One region of the Blastococcus sp. SYSU DS0617 genome, then DNA from elsewhere that is predicted to be linked to it. Evidence: predicted binding sites of a transcription regulator. Region 1 holds the regulator's gene; each other region holds the start of a gene.

Region 1 (5,709 bases):
CACGCGCTCGTCGCAGAGGGGCTGCTGGACCGGGCGGCGTGCCTCGACGGCGTCCTGGTCGGCACCCGCGGCGGTCCGCGCCGGGTCGGGGCGTCGGCCGACGGCGGCTACTGGGTGGACATGGGTCCCGCACGCGAGTTCGGGCGCGGATCGGCCGAGCTGGGTGGCTCGACGTTCACCGGACCGGCGGTGTCCATGGGCAACCCTCACCTGGCGGCGCTCACCGACGTCGACGTCGACACCCTGGACCTGAGCCGGGAACCGGCCTTCGACGCCGCCCTCTTCCCCGACGGCGTGAACGTCGAGCTGATCAACGTGCTGGAGCCGGGCGCGCACATCCGGCTGCGGGTGTTCGAGCGGGGAGTGGGGGAGACCCGCTCCTGCGGCACCGGGGCGTGCGCGGCCGCCTACGCGGCCCTCGCCGACGCCGGCCGCGCCGAGGGGACCGTGGTCGTCGACGTCCCCGGGGGCCGCCTGTCGGTGCAGGTCGGCCCCCGGACGACGGTGCTCACCGGCCCGGCGGTGCTGGTCTCGGCCGGATCGCTGTGCCGGGAGTGGCTCGGCGACTGACGCCTCAGCGGCGGTCGTCGTCGGGCGGCACGGGGACCATCGCGTCGTCGTCGTCGGTGGCCGGAGGGGTGGGTGGCGCCCCGCGGCCGCTGTCCTGATCGGCGCCTCCGCCCATCGGGTTGCGCGGCGGGCCGCCGATGCCCACCGGGTCCCGGCCGGGGTCCTCCACGTCGCTGTTCGCCCCGAGGCTGCTCGATCCGCTCGCGGTCATCGGTTCCTCCTCGTCGTGCGGAATGCGGTCCCGGAACCCCTACCCGCGATCGCGGGATGCACCCGGACCGGTTCTGCGTTGCACTCGGTGATGACAACTGAGGTGACCCGCATGCCGGACCGTGCCACGCTGGACCCGATGACGACCGCCCCGGAGCGCATGCCGCTCGACGACGAGCCCCGCCCCGCGCCCGCCGCGCGACCCGACACGAATGACGACACCACCGGGTCCTACGCCCTCGAGGCCCGTGGCGCACTGCGCCGCGTGGCCGGGCTCGGCACCGAGCTGGCCGACGTCACCGAGGTCGAGTACCGGCAGCTGCGCCTCGAGCGCGTGGTCCTCGTCGGCGTCTGGACCGAGGGGACGCAGGCCGACGCGGACCGCTCGCTGGCCGAGCTGGCCGCGCTCGCCGAGACGGCCGGCTCGGAGGTGCTGGAGGCGGTCAGCCAGCGCCGTGACAAGCCGGACGCCGCGACCTACGTGGGGTCGGGCAAGGCCGGCGAGATCCGCGACATCGTCGCCGCCACGGGCGCGGACACGGTGATCTGCGACGGTGAGCTGACCCCCGGCCAGCTCAACCAGCTGGAGAAGGTGCTCAAGGTCAAGGTCGTCGACCGGACGGCGCTGATCCTGGACATCTTCGCCCAGCACGCGACCAGCAGGGAGGGCAAGGCCCAGGTCGAGCTGGCGCAGATGCAGTACATGCTGCCGCGGCTGCGCGGCTGGGGTGAGTCGCTGTCCCGGCAGGCCGGTGGTCGTGTGGCCGGCGGTGGCGGTATCGGTACCCGCGGCCCCGGTGAGACCAAAATCGAGACCGACCGCCGGCGCATCCGGACGCGCGTCAGCAAGCTCCGCCGCGAGATCGCCGGTATGGCGACCGCCCGGGCCACCCAGCGCAGCAGCCGGGACCGCAACGCGACGCCGAGCGTGGCGATCGCCGGCTACACGAACGCCGGCAAGTCCAGCCTGCTCAACCAGCTCACCGGTGCCGGCGTCCTGGTGGAGAACGCGCTGTTCGCGACCCTGGACCCCACCGTGCGCCGGGCCGAGGGCCCCGACGGCCGCGAGTACACGCTGACCGACACCGTGGGGTTCGTCCGGCACCTGCCGCACCAGCTGGTCGACGCCTTCCGGTCGACGCTGGAGGAGGTGGCCGCGGCCGATCTGCTGCTGCACGTGGTCGACGGCTCCGACCCCGACCCGCTCGGCCAGATCAACGCCGTCCACGTCGTCCTCCAGGACATCGACGCCTCCTCGGTGCCCGAGGTGATCGTCGTGAACAAGGTCGACGCCATGGACGAGGAGGCCATCCTCACGCTCCGCCAGGCACTGCCCGGAGCGGTGTGGGTGTCGGCCCGGACCGGAGCCGGGATGGACACGTTGCGCGAGCTGATCGCCGCCCGCCTGCCACACCCCGACACCGACGTCGACGTCCTGGTGCCCTACGACCGCGGCGACCTCGTGGCCCGGGTGCACCGGGACGGCGAGGTGCTGGCCGAGGCGCACGAGGCCGGGGGGACCCGCCTGACCGCGAAGGTGGACGGCGCGCTGGCCGCGGCGCTCGAGGAGTTCGCCGCGCCGGTCGGCTGAGCGTCGCCGCCGCGCCCGGCGCTCGGATCACGATCAGGTCACGGCCCGGTACGGTGAACGGATGACGAGCGGCGTGGTGCGCGACGCCGGCGCGCCGGAGCGCACCCGTGTGGTGTCGATCGGCCGCCCGCCGTGGTGGCTCGTGCTCCTCGCCGTGCTCGTGGGCGGCCTGATCACCGCCGACCTGCTCGCCGGCGGTGCCCTGGAGCGGCTGGACCTGTGGGTCTCCGACGTCGTCCGCGGCTGGGGGCTGCGCGACTCGGCCGCCTATCCGGTCGTCTGGGCGATCACCCAGCTCGGCGGCCGAGGCACGATCCTCATCGTGCTGGCCGTGCTCGTCGGCTACCTGGCCTGGCGGCATCGCACGGCGGTTCCGCTGCTGCGCGTGCTGCTCGCGCTGGGCACGCTGACCGTCGGCGTCTACGCGGTCAAGTTCGGTACCGGTCGGACTGCGCCCGGGCACCCCGACGAGCTCTTCTTCCATGCCGACGGCGCCTCGTTCCCCTCGGGGCACGTGGCCAATGCGGTCATCATGTGGGGAGTCGCCCGCTGGCTGGCCGTCGAGTACGCGCTGCCCGCCAGGGTGCAGCGCGCCTTCTGGTGGCTGAGCATCGTCGGGCCGGTCGCCACCGGTGTCTCGATGGTCTCGCTGGACTTCCACTGGGTGACCGACGCGGTCGTCGGGGCCGCGGTGGGGGTCGTGCTGCTGGGCGTGGTTCATGCACTCGACGCAATGGTTCTGTCACGCTGGGTTCGTGCCCGACCAGGCCGGCAGACCGCGTAGCGGCTTCGGAGGACGGCGTGCCAGCCGCGCGGTACGCCTCGTGGTGGCGGTCCTCCTCGGCTCCTCCCTGCCCGCGGTGGGGGCGACCGCCGCCGCCCAGGAGCCGGACGCTCCTGCACCGAGCGTCCGGTGCCAGATCACGGATCCTGCGCTGGCGGAGATCTCCGGGCTCGTCGACCTCGGCGAGCGCATGCTCGTCATGAACGACGGCGGGGACTCGCTCAGCGTCTCGGTGCTCGACGCCGGGTGCCAGGTCCTCGAGACGCGGACCGCCGCGGTCGACCCCTACGACCCCGAGGACCTCGCTCTGGGTGCCGACGGGACCATCTGGCTGGCCGACGCCGGCGACAACAACTCCGTGCGCTCGACCGTCGCCCTGCTGGCGCTGCGGCCGAACGGGTCCGCCGCCGTGCACCGGCTCAGCTACCCCGACGGCGCCCACGACTCCGAGGCGCTGCTGCTCGCGCCCGACGGCACGCCGTACCTGGTCACGAAGGACGTGCTGGGGTCCAGCGGCGTGTACCGGCCCACCGGTCCGCTGTCGGCCGAGGCGACCGTTCCGATGGAGCGGGTGGCGACGGTCAACATGACGCTCACCGGCACCCCCGGGGGCCCGGTCGGACGCGCCGGGCAGCTGCTCATCACCGGGGGAGCGGTAGCGGGCGACGGGCACGCGCTGGCGTTGCGCACCTACACCGATGCCTACGTGTGGCCGCTGTCGGGCCCGGATGTCGTGGGCGCCCTGGCCGGGACCCCGGTGCGGGTGGCCCTGCCCGAGTCACCCCAGGGCGAGGCGATCAGCTTCACCGGGGACGACCAGCAGCTCGTCGTCGCCAGCGAGGGTGTGCCCAGCGACGTGGTCGTGGTGCCGATCCCCGCGGTCACACCGGCGTCCGCCGCGGCGCCGTCCGACGGCCCGGTGCCCAGCCTCACCGAGCTCACCAGCTCGGGCAGGTCGCCGGTGACCTCTGCGCTGATCGCGGTCGCCGTGGCGACCCTCGTGGTGTGGCTGGTTCCCAAGCTGCGCCGCCGGCCGCGGTCCTGAGCCACCGCGGCTGCCGGCACCCCGTCCGGGCGACCGCCCGCGCGTGCGGCCGGTGACCCGGACGGGGCCCGGGATCAGACCCTGCGCAGCACCGAGACGACGCGACCCAGGACCGTCGCGTCGTCGCCGGGGATCGGCTCGTAGGCCGGGTTGTGCGGCAGCAGCCAGACGTGCCCGTCGCGCCGCTTGTAGGTCTTGACCGTCGCCTCGCCGTCGATCATCGCGGCGACGATCTCGCCGTTCTCCGCGGTGGGCTGCTGGCGCACGACGACCCAGTCGCCGTCGCAGATGGCGGCTTCCACCATCGAGTCGCCGACGACCTTGAGCATGAAGAGGGTGCCCTCGCCGACCAGCTCGCGGGGCAGCGGGAAGACGTCCTCCACCGCCTGCTCGGCGAGGACGGGCCCACCGGCGGCGATCCGGCCGACCAGGGGCACGTACGTCGGAGCGGCGAGCGGCTCGTCGGTGCCGGCCACCGGCTCGGCGAGCGGCGCGACGGGACGGGACGTGTCGCCCGGCAGCCGGACGTCGAGGGCACGCGGGCGGTTGGGATCCCGACGCAGCCAGCCCTTCTTCTGCAGGACCGAGAGCTGGTGGGCCACCGAGGAGGCCGAGGAGAGGCCGACCGCCTCACCGATCTCGCGCACCGACGGGGGGTAACCGCGCCGGTCGATGGAGTCCCGGATGACCTCCAGCACCCGGCGCTGGCGCTGGGTCAGCCCGTCGCCGTCGGCGCCGCGGTCCGGGAAGGAGCGCACCGACGCGGTGCCGTTCTCCGTGTCCGGTTCCGACGCCGTACTGCGCGTCCGTCGGCCACCCGACGTCCCGCTGGTCTCCGCCACGTCTCCTCCTCGCGGGCTGCCGGTGCAGCCGTGCTGGTCGCGTCCTCCGAACCGTAGCGCCGATCGCGCCCGCTTTCAAACACGTGTTCGAAGAAGGTGGCCGTGTCGGGTCGCTTCTGTCGGCGGCGTCCGGTAGACATCGCACAGACGTCCGATTCGAACAGCCGTTCGAAGGCCGTGGTGGACGTGCGGGGTCGGGAGGAGAGGTCGTGGGAAGCGTGGCGCAGGCCGTGGTGGAGTTCGACGAGGCGGTGCAGGCGCCGTGGCGCCCGCCGCTGGCGGGTGGAGCCGGACGGCAGGGGCGGTTGCGCGCGGTGCCGGACCTGCGGCACGACCCGGCGCCCCCGGCCCCGGGTACCGGGCGCTCGGTGGCCGGATCTGCGGCCCACCGGACGCATTCGGCTGCCGCACAGGTGCGCAGGCCGGTCCCGGCGGGCTCGACGACGCCGCGACGACCGGCGCCGCCCCGCGTCGCGGGCGATCCGTGGGTGGCTCCGACGCTCCGGCTCACCCGGCGTGCGCGGCGGCTGGGTGTGGTGCTCGGCCTGGCGATCGGTGTCGCCCTCGGCTCCTGGGTGGGCTCGGTCGTCGGCGGGGGTGAGGACGGCGGTCTGCGCCTGGCCGGGGAGAGCAGCGTCGTCGTGCAGCCGGGCGACACGCTCTGGTC
Region 2 (5,709 bases), on a different contig from region 1:
CGTGGCGACGCGGCCGCGCGGCGTGCGGGCGAGCAGGCCGGCGCGGACGAGGAACGGCTCGCACACCTCCTCGACGGTGTGCGGCTCCTCCCCCACGGCGACGGCGAGGGTCGCGACGCCGACCGGCCCGCCACCGAACTTGCCCACCAGCGCCTCGAGGACCTCCCGGTCGAGCCGGTCGAGCCCGAGGTGGTCGACGTCGTAGAGGGCGAGCGCAGCCTCGGCGACGGCGCGGGTGACCCGGCCGTCGGCCTCCACCTCGGCGTAGTCGCGGACCCGGCGCAGCAGCCGGTTGGCGATCCGGGGGGTGCCCCGGGACCGCCCGGCGATCTCCGCCGAGCCCTCGTCGGTCAGCTCCACGCCGAGCAGGTCGGCGCTGCGCGCCAGCACCAGCTGCAGCTCGGCGGGCTCGTAGAACTCCATCTGGCCGACGAACCCGAACCGGTCCCGCAACGGGCCGGTCAGCAGACCGGCGCGGGTGGTGGCACCGACCAGCGTGAACGGGTTGATCTCCAGCGGGATCGCCGTGGCGCCGGGCCCCTTCCCGACGACGACGTCGACCCGGAAGTCCTCCATCGCCATGTACAGCAGCTCTTCGGCCGGCCGGGCGATGCGGTGGATCTCATCGATGAACAGCACGTCACCGGGCGCGAGGTTCGACAGCATCGCGGCGAGGTCCCCGGACCGCTCGATGGCCGGACCGCTGGTGATCTTCACCGCGGTGCCCAACTCGGAGCCGATGATCAGGGCGAGGCTGGTCTTGCCGAGCCCCGGCGGGCCGGACAGGAGCACGTGGTCCGGTGGCCGTCCGCGCCGCTTCGCCCCCTCGAGCACGAGCGCGAGCTGGCGGGCCACCTTGGGCTGGCCGATGAAGTCGTGCAGCGAATGCGGCCGCAGGGCCGACTCGACGACCCGCTCCTCGTCCCCGGCCTGGGGCGACACCGCCCACTCCTGGCCGAGCTCACCGGCCACCTCGCCGGTCATCGACCGGTCGAAGGGCGAGCTCACGACCTACCCAGCAGCTGGAGCGCCTGCCGCAGCAGGACGGCGACCTCCACCGACCCGGTCTCCACGATCTGCTGGTCGGCCACGGGCGCCAGCTGCGCCAGCGCCGTCTCGGCCTCCTTGCCCGACCAGCCGAGCCCGACCAGGGCGGAGGTGAGCTGGTCGCGCCACGGTGCGACGGGCGTGACCGCAGCCAGCCCGGCCGGCGCGGGTCCGTCCAGCGAGGTGTCCGTGGTGACCGAGCCGAGGCGGTCGCGCAGCTCCAGGATCAGCCGCTCGGCGCCCTTCTTCCCGATGCCGGGCACCTGCATGAGCGCCTTCACGTCGGCCATCGACACCGCGCGGCGCACCTCGCGCGGGGGGTGGATGGCCAGCACGGCCTGCGCCAGCCGGGGGCCGACGCCGTTGGCGGTCTGCAGCAGCTCGAACAGCTGGCGCTCGTCGTCGTCGGCGAAGCCGTAGAGGGTGAGCGAGTCCTCGCGCACGACCAGGCTCGTGGAGAGCCGGGCGGACTCCCCCACCTGCAGCCGGGCGATCGTCCCCGGCGTGCACTGCACCGCCAGCCCGATCCCGCCGACCTCCACCACCGCACCGTCGGGCGACACCGCAGCCACCCGGCCGTTGACACTGGCGATCACGGAGCCACCTCCGTCGTACGCCGCCCGTTGCGGCCTCGTAGGGGCACGCCCGACACCTGGGTGATCATCGGGCCGCCACCCCCTGCCAGCGGGGCAGCGTGCGTTGCACGACGGGGGCGCCGAGGCCGCCGGCGAGCGCAGCCGAGCGCAGCCGCTGCTGGGCCGGGCCGCGCCAGGCGTGGCAGACCGCCAGGGCCAGGGCGTCGGCGGCGTCGGCCGGCTTCGGGGCCTCGGCGAGCCCCAGCACGCGGGTGACCATGAGGGTGACCTGCTCCTTGTCGGCCCGGCCGTTGCCGGAGATGGCCGCCTTGACCTCGCTGGGCGTGTGCCAGGCGACGGGCCGGTCGGCCTGCGCCGCGGCCAGCGCGGCCACCCCGGCGGCCTGCGCCGTCCCCGTGGCGGTGCCCTTGTTGTTCTGGGTGAAGACCCGCTCGATGGCGACGACGTCCGGCCGGTGCTCGCGCAGCAGCGCCGTCACCGCGGTGTGCACCTGGAGCAGGCGCAGTTCCAGGTCCAGCTCGGCCAGGGTGCGGACCACCCCGACGCCGATCGCCGTGGGGCGGGCGCCGGGGCGCCCGTCGACGACCCCCCAGCCGCACCGGGTGAGCCCCGGGTCGATGCCGAGCACCCGCATGGCCACGCTCCTAGCTTCGCACGAACACCTGTTCGATCCGAACGCTAGCCCGCACCCGGCCGCGGGCGGCCGCGACGCGCCGGAGCCGGTTCCGCCCCCGCGTCAGGCGTCGATCTTCTCCATGACCTCGTCGGAGACCTCGTAGTTCGCGTAGACGTTCTGCACGTCGTCGAGGTCCTCGAGGGCATCGATGAGGCGGAACACCTTGCCCGCGCCGTCCTCGTCCAGCTCGACCTGCACGCTGGGCAGGAAGCCCATGTCGGCCGAGTCGTAGTCGATGCCGGCGTCCTGCAGGGCGGTGCGCACGGCGACCATGTCACCGGGCTCGCTGACCACCTCGAGCGTGTCGCCGAGGTCGCGCACCTCCTCGGCGCCCGCGTCCAGCACGGCCATGAGCACGGAGTCCTCGTCGACCCCCTCGGCCTTCGGGACCACGACGACGCCCTTGCGGGAGAAGAGGTAGGACACGGAGCCCGGGTCGGCCATGGTCCCGCCGTTGCGGGTCATGGCGGTCCGGACCTCCATCGCCGAGCGGTTCTTGTTGTCGGTCAGGCACTCGATGAGGACGGCGACACCACCGGCGGCGTAGCCCTCGTACGTGATGCCCTGGTAGTCGACCCCGCCGGCTTCCGCACCCGACCCGCGCTTGACCGCGCGGTCGATGTTGTCGTTGGGCACCGAGCTCTTCTTCGCCTTCTGGACGGCGTCGTAGAGCGTCGGGTTGCCGGCCAGGTCACCGCCGCCGGTGCGGGCGGCGACCTCGATGTTCTTGATCAGCTTGGCGAAGAGCTTGCCGCGCTTGGCGTCGATCCCGGCCTTCTTGTGCTTGGTCGTCGCCCACTTGGAATGGCCGCTCATGAAGGCGTTCCCCTCTCGTTCCCGGCCTCGGCGCCGGCCTGCTCGGCCAGGCGACGACGGACGATGTCGACGAACAGCGCGTGCACCCGGCGGTCCCCGGTGAGTTCGGGGTGGAAGCTCGTGGCCACCAGGTTCCCCTGGCGGACCGCGACGATCCTACCGTCGGCCTCTCCCCCGACGACCCGGCCGAGGACGTCGACCCCTGGGCCGGCCTCCTCCACCCAGGGAGCCCGGATGAAGACCGCGTGCAGCGGATCACCGCCGAGCCCCTGGACGTCGACCTCGGACTCGAAGCTGTCGGCCTGCCGGCCGAAGGCGTTGCGGCGGACGGTGACGTCCAGCCCGCCGATCGTCTCCTGGTCCGGCGGGGCGTCCAGCAGCCGGTCGGCGAGCAGGATCATGCCGGCGCAGGACCCGTAGGCCGGCAGACCGTCGCGCACGGCATCGCGCAGCGGCTCCAGCAGCCCGAACCGGGAGGCCAGCTTCACGATCGTCGTCGACTCGCCGCCGGGGACGACCAGCCCGCCGACGGCGGCCAGCTCCTCCGGGCGCCGCACCGCCACCGCCCCGGCGCCCTGGTCCCGCAGCGCCGCGAGGTGCTCGCGGACGTCACCCTGCAGCGCCAGGACCCCGATGACGGGTGCGGTCACCAGCCGCGGGTGGCGAAGCGCTGGTCGGCCGGCAGCGTGGCGACGTTCAGCCCCACCATCGCCTCGCCGAGCCCGCGGGAGACCTTCGCGATCACGTCGGGGTCGTCGTGGAACGTCGTCGCCTGCACGATCGCGGCGGCGCGCTGCGCCGGGTCGCCGGACTTGAAGATGCCCGAGCCGACGAAGACGCCCTCGGCGCCCAGCTGCATCATCATCGCCGCGTCCGCCGGGGTCGCGATGCCGCCGGCGGTGAACAGCACGACCGGGAGCTTGCCCAGGCGCGCCACCTCGGCCACGAGGTCGTAGGGCGCCCGAAGCTCCTTGGCGGCGACGAAGAGCTCGGTCTCGTCCAGCGTGCCCAGTGCCTTGATGCCGGCCCGGATGGCACGCATGTGGCGGGTGGCCTCGACCACGTTGCCGGTGCCCGCCTCGCCCTTGGAGCGGATCATCGCCGCGCCCTCGGAGATCCGGCGCAGGGCCTCACCCAGGTCGGTGGCGCCGCAGACGAAGGGGACGGTGAACTCCGACTTCGCGATGTGGTGGGCCTCGTCGGCCGGGGTCAGCACCTCGGACTCGTCGATGTAGTCCACGCCGAGGGCCTGCAGGACCCGCGCCTCGACGAAGTGGCCGATCCGCGCCTTGGCCATCACCGGGATGGAGACCGCGCCGATGATGCCCTCGATCATGTCCGGGTCGCTCATCCGGGAGATACCGCCCTCGGCACGGATGTCGGCGGGCACCCGCTCCAGGGCCATCACGGCGACCGCGCCGGCGTCCTCCGCGATCTTCGCCTGCTCGGGGGTGACGACGTCCATGATGACGCCGCCCTTGAGCTGCTCGGCCATCCCGCGCTTGACGCGGTCGGTTCCGGTGGAGGGGGTCTGTGCAGACACGGCAGGCGGCCTAACGGCTGGGGGTGGGGACGGTCCGCCATCCTACGGCCGGTGAGCGGGCCCTCCCACGCTGCTCGTGGTCAGCGCCTCGAGCCGGTCGTCGATGTCGAAGAACCGCGGCATCGGCCGGGATGCGTGCAGCCGGAGCACCCGGGGCAGCCGCCTGCCGCGCAGTGCCTGGGTGTCGCGGACGGCGTCGTTGTAGAACCGGCGGGCCAGCGCCACCCGGGTGCAGGTGCCGTCCAGATCGGCCTGCAGCGCGGCGGGGACACCGGGCAGCTCGGCGGGCAGGTCGCGCAGTTCGCGGCCCAGCGCGTTCTCGGCCGCCTCCCGATCCGCCGGCGTCGTCGACCGGGCGTCGGCGGCCGCCGCCGCGAGCGCCCGGGCGCGCTCCGGTCCGAGTGCGGACGGGTACTCGCGGGCCAGCTCCGCCGCCAGTCCGGCGCGACGCCGGAGCTGGACCTCCAGCGTCTCCCGGGCCTGGGCCACGCGCCCCGCGAGGCGCCGCAGGCGCACGAGGGTCCAGGCCGCCCACGCCAACAGCAGGACGACGACGACCGCGACGGCCGTCCACATCCACGCGTGCGCATCCACGAGGCCGAAGGCTAGCGGGAGCTGCCCCTCCAGCGGGAGCTCCGCGGCGCGACACCGGTCGGCGGCGGGGTCGGGACGTCGTCGCCCTCCCGGGCCGTGACCGCGGCGCTCCCGGGCGGGACGACGGTCTCGTAGACGGCGAGGATGCGCGCGGCGAGCACCGGCCAGTCGTACGCGCGCGCGACCTCGGCGCCGCGGGCCCTCAGCGCGTCCCGCCGCTCCGGGTCGGCGAGCAGGTCCGCGAGCGCCTCCCCGAGGGCCGCCGCGTCGCCGCGGGGCACGAGGACGCCGGCCGCTCCGCCGTCCAGGACCCGCGCGAAGGAGTCCAGGTCGCTGGCCACGATCGGTGCCCCGGCGGCGAGGGCCTCGATGAGGACGACCCCGAAGGACTCGCCGAGCAGGTTGGGCGCGCAGTAGACGTCGACCGTGCGCAGGAA
Region 3 (5,709 bases), on a different contig from region 1:
ACCTGCGGCGTAGACGACCTGACCGGAGATGAAGCCGGCGCCCTCGCTGACGAAGAAGGACACGAGGTGTGCGATGTCCTCGGGCTTGCCGGTCCGGGCCACCGGGATCTGCGAGGCAGCGCCCTTGATGAAGTCATCGAACGGGATGCCCATGCGGTCGGCGGTCGCCTTGGTCATCTCGGTCTCGATGAAGCCGGGGGCGATGGCGTTGGAGGTGACGCCGAACTTGCCGAGCTCGATGGCCAGGGTCTTGGTGAAGCCCTGCAGACCCGCCTTGGCCGTCGAGTAGTTGGCCTGGCCGCGGTTGCCGAGCGCCGAGGTGCTGGACAGGTTCACGATCCGGCCCCACTTGGCCTCGATCATGTGCTTCTGGGCGGCGCGCGACATCAGGAAGGCACCGCGGAGGTGCACGTTCATGACGATGTCCCAGTCGGAGTCGCTCATCTTGAACAGCATGTTGTCGCGGAGCACGCCGGCGTTGTTCACCAGCACGACCGGCGCGCCCAGCTCGGTCGCGATGCGGTCGACGGCGGACTGGACCTGCTCGGCGTCGCTGACGTCGGCGCCGACGGCCAGGCCCTGCCCACCGGCCGCCTTGATGGCGTCGACGGTGCTCTGGGAGGCGGCCTCGTCGAGGTCCAGGACCGCGACGGCGAACCCGTCCTTGGCCAGCCGCTGCGCCGTGGCCGCACCGATACCGCGCGCGCCGCCGGTCACGATGGCCACCCGGGTCCCGCTGTTTGCCTCGCTCATGAACATTCCTCTCGTCAGGTCTTCTCGGAGCGCCGTCCCCGGCCGAGCGGCGGACGGCAAGCTGTTCGGCACCTTACGGGCACCCGGTGAGTCAGCCGTCACACGGGGCGGCGCCCGGTCGTCAGGGCCAGATGGAGGCGACGATGATCGCGGCGACCGCGAGCTGACTGGCCGCGCTCACCAGGCTCGCCGGGTGGAACTGCACCCGGACCAGCGACTGCCCCAGAGAACCCGGGGTCACCAGGTTGAGCACGAGGAAGGCCACCGCCTGCAGGAGCACGCCGACGACGCCGAAGACCACGGTCCACCACAGCGCCCGGCCGAAGCCGTCGGTCGCGTTGGTCCAGATCGTGGTGAACGCGATCGCGCCCTGGCCGAGGAACCCCGCCGACAGCACGATGCCGGCGTTGATGGACCCCTCCTGGTAGATGTGCCGGCCCAGGTGGCCCGGGGTGAGGAGGTCGAGCGCCACGAAGCCGAGGGCCAGGAGCGCGATGCCCACGCCCGTGTACGCGGCGGCGTAGCCGATGCTGGCCAGCACGAGGGGGACCTCCGGGACGTCGGGGCGGGAACGGCCTGCCGTGTCTACCGCACGTCCTCCCCCGCCGCACGCCTCGGGGCCTGCGACGGGCGGACGACGTCGACCCGGTCGAACCCCTCCGCGGTGGTCGGCGGCCGGAACCGGGCGACGGCGGCGTGCACTCCGACCAGCGGCACGCGGGTGCCCTCGGGGCGCGCGGCGTTGCGCGCCAGGCAGACGTCCAGCGGGGTGTCCACCCAGACCGCCCGCACCGGGACGCCCGCCTCGCGCGCCGCCGCGACGAGCGGCGCGCGCTCGGCGGCCGAGGGGTTGGTGTTGTCCACGACGACGCTGCGGCCGGCGGCGAGCAGCTCGGCCACCACGCGGCGCTGCCGTGCCTCGCGCCGTTTCGCGCGCGGCCAGTGGTCCTTGCTCACGACCGCGTGGGTGCCGGCCAGCTCGGCGGCCGCCCAGGTCGACTTGCCGGCGCCCTGCAGACCGACCATCACCACCAGCTCGGGCACTCAGCGCACCGGCGTACCGGCGTCACCGGCCGGCGCGTGCTCCTCGCCCGGCACCCGCCGGGGCTGGTGCAGCCGGCGCACGGAGGCCAGCGCGGACCGCCGGGCGTGCATCCGGCGCCGGGCGCGCGAGGTCCTCGGCGCCCGCGGCTCCTCCCGGAGCAGGGCGTCCAGCCAGTGACCACGCGGGTCGACGTCCACCAGCAGGGCCTTCACCAGCAGGGTCAGCGGGATCGCCAGCAGTGCGCCGAGCGCACCGAGCACCCAGCCCCAGAACAGGAGGGCGATGAAGGTGACGGTCATCGACAGGCCGACCGAGTCCCCGACGAACCGCGGCTGGATCAGCGTCTGCACGACGAAGTTGAGCAGCGTGTAGATCACCAGGATGGCGATCAGCTCGCCCCAGCCGCCGGCGAGCAACCCGAGGAGCGCCGGGGGGACCACACCGAGCACGAACCCGATGTTCGGCACGTAGTTGGTGATGAAGGCCAGCAGGCCCCACAGCGGCGCGGCCGGCACGGCGAGGATGGCCAGGGCGATCGCGTCGCCCACCGCGACGATCGCCCCGAAGACGGTGCTCACCAGCAGGTAGCTGCGGGTGCCCTGGGCGAAGAGGGCGAAGGCCACCGGCAGGTGCGGCCGCTCCCGCGCGATGAGGGCCAGCCGCCGGCCGTAGCCGCTGGACTCGATGGCCATGAAGACCAGCGCGGAGAGCAGCAGGATCAGGGTGCTGGCCGTCGCGGTGATCCGCCCCAGCAGATCGGTCGCCAGCCCCACCACCTGCCCGTACTCGATCTGCTCGACGAGGTCGGAGAGCTGTCCCGAGACAAGGCCTGCGTCGTTGAGGTCGGCGACCACGCCGTCGAGGAGCTCCTCGGCCTGGTCGGCGTAGTCCGGGAGCAGGGCGGCCAACTGGGCGACGCTGGCCACGAGCAACGCGACGAACCCGAGCAGCACGGCCCAGACGAGGAGCAGCAGGACCGTGGTCGCCACCCAGCGTGGCGCGCCGTGGCGACGCAGCCAGCTCGAGACCGGCATGAGGCCGACGACGACGACGAGCGCCGTCAGGATGGGTGCGGCCAGCCACGCGACCTCGCGCAGCCCGGCGATCGCGATGGTCCCTGCGGCCAGCCCGCCCAGCAGCAGCAGCCATCGGGGCAGGCCGGTGGGCGAGCCATCCAGGGCCTCGGTGGCGGTGGTGGCGCCCGTGGCGGTCGGAGCGGTCGCAGCCGCGTCGGCCGTCCCCGCGTCGGCCGCGGTAGCGGCCCGGCGGTCGGCGTCGTCGGCCGGTGGCTGCGGCCCGGCCGCGCCGTCGGGTGCCGTACCGGTGGACAGGGGGTGGGAAGCGGGCGGCTCGGGGGCGGACTCGTCCGTGGCGGACTCGTCGGCGGCGGGCGCGTCGGTGCCGTTCGGCACGGCGGCGGACGGCTCGGCGGCGGACGGCTCGGCGGCGGCCGGTGCGCTGGGGTCGAGCGCGCGGGGCGACTCCTGCCCCCTGCCGTGCACCGCAGGTCGCACCACCGGGCCACCCCTCCCCTGGATCGCGGGCCTCGTACCCCTGGAGTGTCCACCCATGCCCGCGCACCCCTGCGCCCGGCGCGTGTGTCCACCGACGTCCCGGACGGGCGGCGCGGACCGACTGCCCGGGCAGGCGGCGGATCGACGTCCCGGACGGGCGGCGGATCGACGTCCCGGACGGGCGGCACGCCGACGCGTCCCGGACCGGCGTCGGAACTCCCGCCCGCAGCGGGCGCCGGCGTGCCAGTGTCGACGCATGGATGCCGTCGCGCTCCGCACGGCGACTCCGGCCGACGCCGAGGCGGTGGAGGACTACCACCACCACTGCTTCGTCACGACGTACGCCGGCCGGCTGCCCGCCGACGGGTTCCAGCCCCCCGACCGCGCGGGCACCCGGGAGCAGCTCCGCGACTGGTTCCGGCCGGGCTCCGACTGCACGACGCGGGTGGCCGTCGCACAGGGCACGCCGATCGGGCACGTCACGATCAGCGGGCACCGCCTGGTGCACCTGTTCGTCGATCCGGACCACCACGGCACCGGCCTCGGCCGGCGCCTCCTCGCGCTGGGCGAGGCGATGCTCGCCGCTGCCGGCCAGACGGACCTCGAGCTGCACGCGCCCGGGTCGAGAACCACGCGGCGATCGGCTTCAACGAACGTGCGGGGTGGGCCGCGACCGACCGCGTGATCCACACCGTCGAGCACGGCATCAGCTACGACGAGCGAGTGCTCGTGAAGCACGCCTCCTGACGCGAGCCCGGGCATCAGGCCTCGACCACCGGGGACCAAGCACCGCTCACCGGCACCTGGCACCGGCACCGGCACCGGCACCGGCACCGGGCGCAGGGCATCAGGCCTCGACCGCCGGTCACCGGACACCAGAAACCAGTCACCGCTACCGAGGTACCCGGTCACCAGGCAAAGGCCACCAGGTACCGCCCACCAAACGGCGCCATCGGCCACCGGCACCACCCACCGGGCCACCGGCACCACCCACCGGGCCACCGGCACCACCCACCGGGCCACCGGCACCACCCACCGGGCCACCGGCACCGCCGCCGCCGCCGGCGATCGTCGACCCGTCGACCCGTCGACCCGTCGAAAACTGTCGTACCCCGAACGTATGTTCGATGCATGCCGATGGCCGCGCTCCAGCGCTCCGTGATGGAGGGTGCGCTGCTGGGCCTGATGCTGCAGCGGGCGCCGTCGGTGCACCGGCTGCCGGTCGGCCTGATGACCGCCGACGAGGCGGCAGCGGAGCTGCAGCGGGTGCAGGCGCGCAAGGCCATGGACGCCGCCTACGAGGCCGAACTGGTCATGGCGCTGGCCGCCGCCCGGCCCGACACCGACGATCCGCCTCCCGGGCATCCGGGTGCGCGGCGGCGCGGTGGTGGCTCGCCGGTGCCGGGGACGTCGGAGTTCCTGCCCGACGAGCTGGCGATGGTGCTCAACTGCTCCCGCGCCTTCGCCGCCGGGGTGCTGTCGGACTCCTACCAGCTGGTGGAACGGATGCCCGCGGTGCACGCCGACTGCACCGCCGGCCGGTTGGATTGGTACCGAGCGCGGGTGTTCGCCGACGTCCTCGGTACGGCCACCGACGAGGTGGTCGCGGTCGTGGTGCCCGCGGTGCTGCCCCTGGCGGCCGGCCTGTCGGCGGGGAAGCTCCGTAAGCGGCTGGTGGCCGCGGCCGAGGCGGCGGATGAGGAGTTCGCCGAGCAGCGGCGCATCGAGGCCGAGCAGCGCGCGGCGGTGCGGCTGTACCAGACCGGCGACGGCATGTCGGTGCTGACCAGTGAGCTGCCCTCGCCGGTGGCCGCGGCGATGTGGTCGGTGATCGACCAGGCCGCCCAGCTCGCGAGGACCACCGGGGACGACCGGCCGATCGGGGTGCTGCGCACCGAGGCGCACGCCGCGCTGGTGCTGCGCACCTGGGACACCTCCCGCCCGGCGATGACCGGCCACCTCAGGGTCACCGCACCACTGTCAGCCCTGCGCCCGCCGAACCAATCCCGCACCGCGGCCCAGGAGACGCCGGCCGACGAGGCGCCGAACCGGGCGGTGGAGCGTGCGGCAGCCGGCGCGACGACCCCGGCCGTGAACGGCACCGCCATCACCGCCGCCCACCTCCGCGAACTGCTCACCCAGCTCGGCGCACTCGGCGTCCAGGCTCCGCCGGGCGGCAGCCTCGCGGTCGCCCTCACCGACGACGACGGCGCCCTGCTCGCCACCGCCAGCGCCACCGAACTGACCCGCCGCGCCGCCCGCGGCTGCCCGGCCCACGGCCCAGACGTGGCCTGCGAGTGCCCGGTCCTCGGCCCGCCGCCGGAGGCCAGCGGCTACGCCCACACCCCCGCACAGGAACGGTTCATCCGCCTTCGCGACCGCACCTGCCGGCACCCC
Region 4 (5,709 bases), on a different contig from region 1:
GACGGCCTGGTCGACCGGGGCGTCGTCGAAGACGATGTTCGCCGCCTTGCCGCCGAGCTCGAGGGTCAACTTCTTGCGGGTACCGGCGACGGCGCGGGCGATGGAGCGGCCGACGTCCGTGGAACCGGTGAACGCGACCTTGTCGACGTCGTCGTGCTCGACGACCGCCCGGCCGGTGTCCCCGGCGCCGGTGACGATGTTGACCACGCCGGCGGGCAGGTCGGCCTGCCGGCAGACTTCGGCGAACAGCAGTGCCGTCAGGGGCGTGGTCTCCGCCGGCTTGAGGACGACGGTGTTGCCCGCCGCAAGAGCCGGGGCGACCTTCCACGCCAGCATCATCAGCGGGAAGTTCCACGGGATGACCTGGCCCGCCACGCCCAGGGGGCGCGGCCGGGTGCCCAGGCCGACGTGGTCGAGCTTGTCGGCCCAGCCGGCGTAGTAGAAGAAGTGGGCGGCGGCCAGGGGGACGTCGACGTCGCGGGACTCGCGGATCGGCTTGCCGTTGTCCAGCGACTCGAGGACGGCGAACTCGCGGGCGCGTTCCTGCAGCAGGCGGGCGATGCGGAACAGGTACTTGCCGCGGTCGGCGGGGCGCATGGGGCCCCAGCTCTTCTCGAAGGCGCGGCGGGCAGCGCGGACCGCCCGGTCGACGTCGGCGGCGCTCGCGGCCGAGACCTCGGTGAGGACCTCCTCGGTGGCCGGGTTGACTGTCGTGAACGACTCGCCGGTGCCGTCGACGAACTCGCCGTCGATGAACAGGCCGTAGGACGGCGCGATGTCGACGATCGACCGCGACTCGGGCGCGGGGGCGTACTCGAAGACGGGGGCGGGTCGGGCGGTTGCGGTCATCGTCGGTCAGTCCACCGTGACGTAGTCGGGGCCGGAGTAGTGGCCGGTGCGCAGCTTCTGGCGCTGCAGCAGGAGGTCGTTGAGCAGGCTGGAGGCGCCGAAGCGGAACCAGTCGGCGTGCAGCCAGTCGGGGCCCACGGTCTCGTTGATCAGCACGAGGTGCTTGATCGCGTCCTTCGTCGTCCGGATGCCGCCGGCGGGCTTGAAGCCGACCTGCCGGCCGGTGGCGGCGCGGAAATCGCGGACCGCCTCGAGCATGACCAGGCCGACGGGGAGGGTCGCCGCCGGGCTGACCTTGCCGGTGGAGGTCTTGATGAAGTCGCCCCCGGCGAGCATCGCGATCCAGCTGGCGCGGCGGACGTTGTCCAGGGTGACCAGCTCGCCGGTCTCGAGGATGACCTTGAGGTGGGCGGGGGTGCGGCCGGGTGAGGAACAGGCCTCCTTGACGGCGACGATCTCCTCGTAGACGTCGAGGTAGCGGCCGGCCAGGAAGGCGCCGCGATCGATGACCATGTCGATCTCGTCGGCGCCGTTCTCCACCGCGTCGCGCACGTCGGCGAGCTTCACCGCCCGGCTGGCCCGCCCGCTGGGGAAGGCGGTGGCGACCGCGGCGACGTGCACGCCGCTGTCGCCGAGCGCCTCGCGGGCGACCCCGGCCAGGTCGCCGTACACGCAGACCGCGGCGACCCGGGGGCAGGTCGGGTCGGTGGGGTCGGGCCGCCTCGCCTTGGCCGCCAGGCTGCGCACCTTGCCAGGGGTGTCGGCGCCCTCGAGCGTGGTGAGGTCGACCATCGAGATCGCGGTGTCGATCGCCCACTCCTTGGACGTGGTCTTGATCGAGCGGGTGCCGAGTTGGGCCACGCGCGCCTCGGCGCCCACCTGGTCGACTCCGGGCAGGCCGTGCAGGAAGGCGCGGAAGCTGGCGTCGGAGCGGGTGACGTCGCGGTACGGGGGCAGCGGAACGGACAGCGCCCGGGCGTCGTCCGACAGGGCGTCGGGGTCGAGCACGTGGGTCATGGCGGCCATTCTCCCCTGTCCGTCCCATGACATGGGACGGCCTCACCCGGAGGGATGCGGTGCGCCCGACCGGGTGGAGCGCCAGGCCTCCAGGACGACGTCCGACGACGTGGCGGATCCGGCTTCCGGGGGAGAGGGCGTCCTCCCTGGGTGCCGTCGTCGTCGCCTTCCGCCGAGGCGTTCCCGCGGGAACGTGCGAGGCGGCTCCTCCCGGCCACCGCGATCCGCGGGCGTTCCCGCGGGAACGTGCGTGGCGGCTCCTCCGGGCCACCGCGACCCGCCTTGCGGCGTTCCCGCGGGAACGTCACGGGTGGCTCCGATGCCCAGCTCGGCGACCGGAAGTGTCGGACCCTCGCCCTAGTCTTCGATCACACGTTCGAAGGAGGCCGTGGTGCCCGAGACGTCCTTGCCTGATCTGGCTCGCGAGATCACCGCCGGTGCCGTACGGCTCGCTGCCGCGACGGCCGCCTGGCTGCGGCTGGTCGCGGAGTTCGACCGACGGGAGGGCTGGCACGCGCAGGGCATCGCCTCCTGCGCCCACTGGCTCGCCTGGCAGTGCGGCATGTCGCCCGGTACCGCACGGGAGCACGTCCGCGTCGCCCGCGCGCTCGGCGACCTCCCCCGGCTGTCCGCAGCCTTCGCGGAGGGGCGCCTGTCCTACTCCAAGATCCGCGCCGTCACCCGTGTCGCCGAACCGGAGACCGAGCAGATGCTCCTGGAGTTGGCGGTGGAGACCACCGCCTCCCAGGTCGAGCGCGTGGTCCGCGCCTGGCGGCGGAGCGACCGGGTCGACGACGACACCGTCGCGGTGCAGCGGCAGTTCCAGCACTGGTGGGACGACGACGGGATGCTCGTCGTCCGGATGCGCCTCGGGCCGGAGGAGGGTGCGGACTTCCTGGCAGCCGTCGAGTCGCGAGTCGAGGCGGGGGTCCGGCGTGATCGCGCGGCGGCGAAGCCGGCGGCCCCCGCCGGAGCTCCGCAGGACGAGGGAACGGACACGGACGAGGACGCGTCGTCCGTCGCGGACGCGGAGGCGACCGAACGGGAGGAGATCGCCTGCGCCCGGGAGCGCACGTCGGCCAGGCGCTGCGCAGCCGTCGCCGCGCTCGCCCGGGCGGGGCGGCGCGCCGATCGCCGCGCCGGGGCCCCGCCGCTCCGGGAGGTGGTGGTGCACGTCGATGCCGCCGTGCTGGCCGAGGACGCCGCGGCCGGGCAGGCCTACCTCGAGGGCGGTCCGGCGCTGCACCCGGCGCAGGTGCGCCGCATGCTGTGCGGCGCCACGGTCGTCGCGATGCTCGAGCGGGACCGCGAGGTGCTCGGCGTCGGGCGGTCCCGCCGGCTCGCCACCCGTCCGCAACGGCGGGCGCTGCTGCGGCGGGACGGCGGCTGCGCCCGGCCGGGGTGCACCGAGACGCGGATCGAACGGCTGCACGCGCACCACATGCGGCACTGGCTGTTCGGTGGCGGCACCGACATCGACAATCTCGTGCTGCTCTGCGACGTCGACCACGGATTGGTGCACGACCAGGACCTCGTCATGTCCCGGCGGGCGGGGCGCCTGGTCGTGCTGACCTCCGACGGGCGTCGCGTGTGGGGCGCCGCCGATGCCGCGTTCGTCGACGGGGTGGCCGGGGCGGGGAGCGGGTCGAGCACCGGGGGCGGGGCCTTCGTCGGCGTGTCGCCGATCGACGAGCTGGCGGCCCGCCGGCCGACGGGCGACCTCGGCGGCCGAGCAACGGCGGGTGAGCCGAGGACTGCCCCGACCGGCGATCTGACCCGATTGCTGTTCCCGGGCGGAGCGCCCGAGCTGACGTCCACGATGCACGTGAACGGCGAGCGGATGGATCTCGCCCACGTCGTCTGGGTGCTGCTGGCCAACCGCGATCTCCAGCGCCGCCTGGCTGCCGAAGCGCGGGGGCGCCCACTCCAGGCCGCGTGAGAGCTGGCGGTGCCGTGGACGGCGTCCGAGCGTCCCGGGCGGGCCTGCCGGGGCTTCCAGCGGGGCCGCTACCGTTCTGGCGTGCAGCTCACCGTCGTCGATCACCCGCTGGCCCGAGCCCGGCTGAGCCGGATGCGCGACGAGCGCACCGACAACGCCGCCTTCCGCGCCGCGCTCCGCGAGCTGACCCAGATGCTGGTCTACGAGGCCACGCGTGAGCTCGCCGTCGCCGAGGAGCCGATCCGGACGCCGGTCGTCGATACGACCGGCTACCGCCTGGCCGCACCGCCGCTGATCGTGCCCGTGCTGCGTGCGGGCCTGGGCATGGCCGACACCGCGCACGGCATGCTGCCCGAGTCCCAGATGGGCTTCGTCGGTCTGGCGCGCAACGAGGAGACCTTCCAGCCCGAGGCATACATGGCCTCCCTGCCCGAGTCGCTGGTCGACCGGCACGTCCTCGTGCTCGACCCGATGCTCGCCACCGGTGGATCGCTCGTGCACTGCTGCGGTCTGCTCACCGCGCGCGGCGCCACGCAGATCACCGTGCTGTGCGCACTCGCGGCACCCGAAGGTCTCCAGCGGCTGGAGGAGAGCGGGCTGCCGCTGCGGGTGTTCACCGCCAGCGTCGACGAGGGGCTCAACGAGAACGCGTACATCGTGCCGGGCCTCGGCGACGCCGGCGATCGTCAGTTCGGCGCGGTCTGACGATGCGCTTCGGCGTCCTCGGCACCGGCCCCTGGGCGCGGACCGTGCACGCCCCGGCGCTCGCCGGCCACCCCGCGGCCGAGCTGGTCGGCGTCTGGGGCCGCGATCTGGCGAAGGCCAAGGCGCTCGGAGCGGAGCACGAGGTCGCGGGCTTCGCCGACGTGGACGAGCTGCTCGGCCAGGTCGACGCCGTGACGATCGCGCTGCCGCCGGACCTCCAGGCGCCGCTGGCCGAGCGTGCGGCCGCAGCCGGCAAGCACCTGCTCCTGGAGAAGCCGATCGCGTTCACCGCGGCGGCGGCCGATCGCGTCGTGGCAGCGGTGCAGGACGCCAGGGTCGCCTCGGTCGTCTTCTTCACCCTCCGCTTCCAGGCCGCGACCACCACCTGGCTGACGCAGGCCGGGCGCACGCAGCTGGCCGGCGGCGCCGGTTCCTGGCTGGCCTCGCTGGCCGGCACGCGATTCGCCGCGTCGCCGTGGCGGCACGAGCGCGGGGCGCTCTGGGACGTCGGTCCGCACGCGCTCTCGGTCCTCGTCCCCGCGCTCGGTCGCGTCGTCGCCGTGCAGGCGGGAGCCGGCCTGCGCGACACCGTCCACCTGGTGCTGACCCACGAGTCCGGGGCGGCGTCGACGGTCACGCTCTCCCTCACCGTGGCGCCCATGTCGGCCGGCGTCGAGTTCTTCGTGCACGGCGACGCCGGCCGGCTGGTGCTGCTGCCCGACTCCGGCACGGCGGTGGAGGCCTTCGGGCTCGCCGTCGACGAGCTGCAGGCGGCCGCGCTCACGGGCGGCACGCACCCCTGTGACGTCGCGTTCGGCCGCGACGTCGTCGAGGTGTTGGAGATCGCCGCTCGAGCCCTGGACTCCGGCCGCCGGGAGACCGTTCCGCGCTGAGCGCCGCGATCAGCGGTCCCGTTCGTACCGCAGCATGACGACGCCGTTGCCGAAGGCCCGCGTCTCCACCAGTCGCAGGTCGGCGGGCATGCCCTCGGACTCGAACAGCCGGCGGCCGCTGCCCACGAGCACCGGGTTGACGAAGATCCGGTACTCGTCGATCAGGTCGTGCCGGCGGAACGCCTCGGCCAGCACCGGTCCGCCCACCACCATCTCCCCGCCGGGCTGCGCCTGCAGCGCCCGCACCTCCTCGGGGACGACGTCGCGCACCACCGTGGCGTTGGGGCCGGGGGTGTCGAGGGTCCG

What was found. Region 1 encodes LexA, which represses DNA repair genes until DNA is damaged. Its sites were predicted from a motif close to TCGAACANNTGTTCGA; they were not measured.
Region 2: ruvC (crossover junction endodeoxyribonuclease RuvC) is a predicted target of LexA. The motif match lies at 2,298-2,313, and genes of this name have one in related genera.
Region 3: ACI793_RS18405 (DUF222 domain-containing protein) is a predicted target of LexA. The motif match lies at 4,425-4,440, and genes of this name have one in related genera.
Region 4: ACI793_RS16195 (DUF222 domain-containing protein) is a predicted target of LexA. The motif match lies at 2,231-2,246, and genes of this name have one in related genera.

The regions. Positions count from the first base shown of each region.
Region 1 is NZ_JBJHAO010000006.1:153,117-158,825, reverse strand. Features, by position in the region: gene dapF (diaminopimelate epimerase) at 1-570, shown strand, start outside; gene ACI793_RS09410 (hypothetical protein) at 575-781, opposite strand; gene hflX (GTPase HflX) at 893-2,371, shown strand; gene ACI793_RS09400 (phosphatase PAP2 family protein) at 2,433-3,155, shown strand; gene ACI793_RS09395 (hypothetical protein) at 3,196-4,200, shown strand; gene lexA (transcriptional repressor LexA) at 4,275-5,042, opposite strand; gene ACI793_RS09385 (LysM peptidoglycan-binding domain-containing protein) at 5,252-5,709, shown strand, end outside.
Region 2 is NZ_JBJHAO010000004.1:91,461-97,169, reverse strand. Features, by position in the region: gene ruvB (Holliday junction branch migration DNA helicase RuvB) at 1-1,008, opposite strand, end outside; gene ruvA (Holliday junction branch migration protein RuvA) at 1,005-1,643, opposite strand; gene ruvC (crossover junction endodeoxyribonuclease RuvC) at 1,708-2,277, opposite strand; gene ACI793_RS06745 (YebC/PmpR family DNA-binding transcriptional regulator) at 2,380-3,135, opposite strand; gene pdxT (pyridoxal 5'-phosphate synthase glutaminase subunit PdxT) at 3,132-3,785, opposite strand; gene pdxS (pyridoxal 5'-phosphate synthase lyase subunit PdxS) at 3,782-4,678, opposite strand; gene ACI793_RS06730 (hypothetical protein) at 4,721-5,272, opposite strand; gene ACI793_RS06725 (glycosyltransferase family 4 protein) at 5,284-5,709, opposite strand, start outside.
Region 3 is NZ_JBJHAO010000023.1:159-5,867, forward strand. Features, by position in the region: gene fabG (3-oxoacyl-ACP reductase FabG) at 1-753, opposite strand, end outside; gene ACI793_RS18385 (DUF350 domain-containing protein) at 875-1,294, opposite strand; gene ACI793_RS18390 (AAA family ATPase) at 1,339-1,797, opposite strand; gene ACI793_RS18395 (AI-2E family transporter) at 1,798-3,315, opposite strand; gene ACI793_RS18400 (GNAT family N-acetyltransferase) at 3,569-3,997, shown strand; gene ACI793_RS18405 (DUF222 domain-containing protein) at 4,444-5,709, shown strand, end outside.
Region 4 is NZ_JBJHAO010000016.1:40,762-46,470, reverse strand. Features, by position in the region: gene ACI793_RS16205 (aldehyde dehydrogenase family protein) at 1-849, opposite strand, end outside; gene deoC (deoxyribose-phosphate aldolase) at 856-1,866, opposite strand; gene ACI793_RS16195 (DUF222 domain-containing protein) at 2,258-3,805, shown strand; gene upp (uracil phosphoribosyltransferase) at 3,887-4,510, shown strand; gene ACI793_RS16185 (Gfo/Idh/MocA family protein) at 4,513-5,403, shown strand; gene ACI793_RS16180 (dihydrofolate reductase family protein) at 5,413-5,709, opposite strand, start outside.